DNA from 2 places in the Cellulomonas fengjieae genome. Region 1 is predicted to be linked to the other one. Evidence: riboswitches for the same ligand, from Rfam matches in the RefSeq annotation. Region 1 holds a riboswitch; the other holds the start of a gene.
The links. Region 1 has a riboswitch for S-adenosylmethionine ahead of KG102_RS14800 (aminotransferase class V-fold PLP-dependent enzyme). Riboswitches for the same ligand answer to the same signal wherever they lie in the genome.
Positions count from the first base shown of each region.

Region 2: another riboswitch for S-adenosylmethionine. It lies ahead of KG102_RS00415 (methylenetetrahydrofolate reductase); the one in region 1 lies ahead of KG102_RS14800 (aminotransferase class V-fold PLP-dependent enzyme).

Region 1 covers NZ_CP074404.1:3,199,895-3,202,329, forward strand. The annotation lists gene KG102_RS14800 (aminotransferase class V-fold PLP-dependent enzyme) at 1-964, opposite strand, end outside; SAM riboswitch class IV at 1,009-1,122, opposite strand; SAM riboswitch class I at 1,240-1,340, shown strand; gene KG102_RS14805 (rhodanese-like domain-containing protein) at 1,351-1,764, shown strand; gene KG102_RS14810 (O-succinylhomoserine sulfhydrylase) at 1,761-2,435, shown strand, end outside.
Region 2 covers NZ_CP074404.1:81,271-83,705, reverse strand. The annotation lists gene KG102_RS00425 (DNA-3-methyladenine glycosylase I) at 1-298, shown strand, start outside; gene KG102_RS00420 (hypothetical protein) at 363-575, shown strand; SAM riboswitch class I at 700-795, shown strand; gene KG102_RS00415 (methylenetetrahydrofolate reductase) at 860-1,888, shown strand; gene metE (5-methyltetrahydropteroyltriglutamate--homocysteine S-methyltransferase) at 1,894-2,435, shown strand, end outside.

The sequences.
Region 1 (2,435 bases):
GGCGCGCGCGGAGCGCCTCCTCGTGCGCGGCGAGCGCACCGGCCGGCAGGGCCGCCAGCCGGTCGCACGCCTCCGCGAGCGCGATCGCCCCGATCACGTTGGGCGACCCGGCCTCGTGCCGCGCCGGCGCCGGCTGCCACACCGTCCGATCGGCCCGCACGTCGCGCACCGCACCTCCCCCTGCGAGGTACGGCGTGCCCGTGTCGAGCCAGTCGCGGCGGCCGACGAGGGCCCCCGCGCCGAACGGTGCGTAGGTCTTGTGGCCCGAGAACGCGACGTAGTCGACGTCGGTCTGCGCCAGGGAGAAGCCGCGGTGCGGCACCAGCTGGGCGCCGTCGACGGCCACCCGTGTACCGGCGGCGTGGGCGAGCGCGACCACCCGGTCGATCGGCAGCGCCTCGCCCGTGACGTTCGAGGCGCCGGTGATCGTCAGCAGCGCGTACGGCAGGCGGGCGAGCTCGCTCCCCAGGGCGACGAGCGTGCCGGCCACCGTGTCCTTGATGGGCAGGATCGTCGTGCGGTTGCCGTGCCGCTCGGACGACTGCACCCAGGGCAGCAGGTTGGCGTGGTGCTCGGCGTCCAGCACCAGGACGCGACCGCCGTCCGGCACCACCCCGGCCAGCAGGTTGAGCGAGTCGGTGGTGTTGCGCGTGACGATGGCGACGTCGTCGGGACGCGCGTCCACGAACCGCGCGATCGTCTCGCGCGCCGACTCGTAGAGCGCGGTCGACACCTGGGACAGGTACCCGGCCCCGCGGTGCACGGACGCGTACAGCGGGAGCACCTCGGTCACGCGGGCTGCGACGGCCTCCAGCGCGGGCGCGCTCGCGGCGTAGTCGAGGTTCGCGTAGACGCGGTGGGTGCCGTCCACGAGCGGGACGGTGGTGGCTCCCCCGACCACGGGCAGCAGGGCGCTCACCTCGTCGGTGGGGGTGCGCGTGAGTCGCTCGGCGATGACGGACATGGTGGGTCCTCCGACAGATCCGGGGGAACACCAGGTGTGGTGGGACCCCGCGCTTGCCGGCCCCGGACGGGGCACGGCCAGGTCGTCACCCGGGGCACCCCACCGCGGAGGAGGGTTGCCGGCCAGCGAGCCGGGGCTTGACGCTGGCGCTCATGACCTGGGTCGAGCCTCCCGGCACCGTCGGCGACCTGTCAACGAGGCTCGGCCGTCGTCTCGCCAGCCGGGACGGCTTGTCCACCACTTGGAAGGCGGTCCCCGCCGCGCGTAGCATCGCCGCACCATCCAGAGCGGCCGAGAGATCTGGCTCGACGACGCCGCAGCAACCCGCGGGCACCACGTGCCCGGTGCAGGGTGCTACCGCCAGGACCGATGAGACGAGGCTTTCCATGAGCTACGCCGGTGACCTGACCCCCGAGCAGGCCTGGGACCTGTTGACGTCCGACGAGAACGCCGTCCTCGTCGACGTGCGGACCGACGCCGAGTGGCGCTACGTCGGCATCCCCGACGCCGGGCCGATCGACGGGCGGGCAGCGCTCGTCGAGTGGGTGTCGTACCCGAGCGGCCGGCCCAACCCGCGGTTCCTCGACCAGCTCGCCGACGCGGGTGTCACGGCCGGCCGACCCGTCGTGTTCCTGTGCCGCTCGGGCGTGCGCTCGATCGCGGCCGCGCAGGCGGCGACCGCTGCGGGCCTCGGTCCGGCGTACAACGTCCTGCACGGCTTCGAGGGCGACGTCGGACCCGACGGCCACCGCGGACACGAGGGTTGGCGCGCGGCCGGCCTGCCCTGGCGGCAGGTGTGAGCCCGGCAGGTGCGAGCGGTCGGCGCGTCCCCGGCCCGGCCGACTGGGACGACCGCCGCAGCCCGCACGACCAGCTGCGCCCCGACACGCTCGCCGTGCGCGGCGGGCTCGTGCGCTCGCAGTTCAACGAGACGTCCGAGGCGCTGTTCCTCACGCAGGGCTACGTGTACGACACGGCCGCCGAGGCCGAGGCCGCCTTCGCCGGCCAGGCGGACCGGTTCCTGTACTCCCGCTACGGCAACCCGACCGTGTCCACCTTCGAGGAGCGCCTGAGGCTGCTCGAGGGCGCCGAGGCGGCGTACGCGACCGCCACCGGCATGTCGGCGGTGTTCACCTCGCTCGCGGCCCTCGTGCAGTCGGGATCGCGGATCGTGTCCGCGCGGGCGCTGTTCGGGTCCACCGTCGTGATCTTCGAGGAGATCCTGGCCAAGTGGGGTGTGACCACCGACTACGTCGACGGACACGAGCTGGCGCAGTGGCAGGAGGCGCTGGCGACGCCCGCGGACGTCGTGTTCTTCGAGACGCCGTCCAACCCGATGCAGGACCTGGTCGACGTCGCGGCCGTCAGTCGGCTCGCGCACGCGGCGGGCGCGACGGTGGTCGTCGACAACGTCTTCGCGACACCGGTGCTGTCCCGCCCGCTGGAGCTGGGCGCCGACGTGGTCGTGTAC
Region 2 (2,435 bases), 870 kb from region 1:
GACGATCGCGAACGCCCGGGCCCTGCGGGACCTGCACGCGTCGGGACGCACGCTCGACGAGGTGGTCTGGTCGCACGCACCGGACCGCACGGGTCACGTCCGGCCCGCCACGTGGGCCGACGTCCCGGCGCAGACGCCCGAGAGCCGCGCCCTCGCGAGCGAGCTCAAGGCGTTCGGCTTCCGGTTCGTCGGCCCGGTGACGGCGTATGCGGCGATGCAGGCCTGCGGTGTCGTCGACGACCACCTGGCCTCGTGCCCCATCGCCGGGCGGTCCGCCCCCGCGGCTCCTACCCGCTAGTCCCGCCGGGTGATGCTGGGGCGACGGGCTCGGCACCACGGACCGCGCGGACTACAGTGCCCGCATGACCGACATGCCCCTCGACCCTGGGCACGACCCAGCGCGCGCGGCGGCCGCGGCCATGGCGGACGACATCGCGCCCGACGCCGAGATCCTGGCGGCGGTGCAGGACGGGCTCCTGTCCGTCCCCGCCGGCTCCCCCACGTCGTGGTTCGACGTGCCCTCGCAGCGCACCCGCCTCCGGTCCAACACGCTCGCCGCGCGCCGCCGACGCTGAGCGGGCGGGTCGTCGCGGCAGCCTCCGCCGCACGGCAGGACCGGTCGCCGACGCACAGCGGACGGCGGCGTCTCAGGCAGCGAGCATGGTTGCCCAGCATGTGGTCGGCGGTCTAGCATCGCGCCTACCATCCAGAGCGGCCGAGAGACCTGGCTCGACGACGCCGCAGCAACCCCCCTCGTGATGAGGGTGTGGGTGCTTCCGCCAGGGGCGATGGAGTGAGCTATGTCCCTGCAGGTCTTGGCTTCGTGCACCGCGTCGGTGCCGACGACGTCGGTCGCGCCGTGAGCGCCTCCGCCGTGGAGCCCCGCGTGCGTGCCGCACGAGCGCTCTCGGCGCCGTCCGCGACCGACCGGCCGACGGTCTCCTTCGAGCTCTTCCCCCCGCGCAACCCCGACGCGGCCCCTCGGCTCTGGGCGACGATCAAGGAGCTGGAGTCGGTGCACCCCGACTTCGTCTCGGTCACCTACGGCGCCTCGGGCAAGACCCGGGTGACCACCCGCGCGCTGGTCCGCCGGCTTCTGCAGGAGACGTCGCTCAACCCGATCGCGCACCTGACCTGCGTGGGGACCTCGCGCGAGGAGATCACGACGATCGTCGGGGAGTTCCTCGACGAGGGACTGCGGTCCTTCCTCGCCCTGCGCGGAGACCCACCGACGGACCAGAGCGGCTGGTCCGCGCACCCCGAAGGCCTGCAGACGGCCGGTGAGCTGGTCGCCCTGCTGCGTGAGATCGAGGCGCAGCGCTGCGCGGACAGCCCGTCGCAGGCGGTGCGGGCGCGGGTCCGCCCGCTGTCGATCGCGGTCGCGGCGTTCCCGCGCGGCAACCACGCCACCGGCGGCACCCGGGCGCAGGACGTCGCGTCGCTGCTCGCCAAGCAGGAGGCCGGCGCGGACTTCGCCATCACGCAGGTGTTCTTCGACGCGGACGACTACCTCGGCATCGTCGCGGAGGCGCGCGAGGCGGGGGTGACCATCCCGATCATCCCTGGCATCATCCCGACCACCGACCCGGCCCGGTTGCTGCGCGTGCAGGAGCTGACCGGTGTCCCCGTGCCGCGGGACCTGATCGACCTGCTGGGCAGCGCCGACGACGAGCTCGAACGGCACCGCCGGGGCATCCGGGCCAGCGTCGACCTGGTCAACGGCGTCCTGGACGGCGGTGCCCCCGGCGTCCACCTCTACACGTTCAACCAGCACCATGCCGCACTTGACCTGCTCGAGGGTGCACACCTCGACGGCGGAGCTCGGACAGCTCCTGACCTGGCCAGCCGGCCGCAGGACACGGCACCCGCCCGAACCCCGAGGGACTGAACCACATGACGGACACCACCGCACCGAGCGCTACCTTCCCCGCCAGCTCCGTTCTCGGCTACCCCCGCATCGGCCCACGCCGCGAGCTCAAGAAGGCCCTCGAGGCATTCTGGGCGGGCCGCACGTCGGCCGAGGACGTCGAGGCCACGGCAGCTGAGCTGCGCCGTCGGACTCGCAACCGCCTGGCCGAGCTCGGCCTCGCCACCGACGTGCCGGCCATCCCGAGCGCGTTCTCGTTCTACGACCAGGTGCTCGACGCCACCGCCGTGGTGGGTGCCGTCCCGGCGCGCTTCGCCGACGTCGTCGGCGCCGACGGTGCCCTCGACCTCGCGGGCTACTCGACCGTGGCGCGCGGGCGCGGCGACGACCTGCCGCTCGAGATGACCAAGTGGTTCGACACCAACTACCACTACCTGGTGCCGGAGATCGGCCCCGGGACGACGTTCCGCTACGCGAGCGACCGCCCCGTGCGCGAGTTCAAGGAGGCCCTCGCGGACGGCATCCTCACGCGCCCCGTGATCGTCGGACCGGTCACGTACCTGGCCCT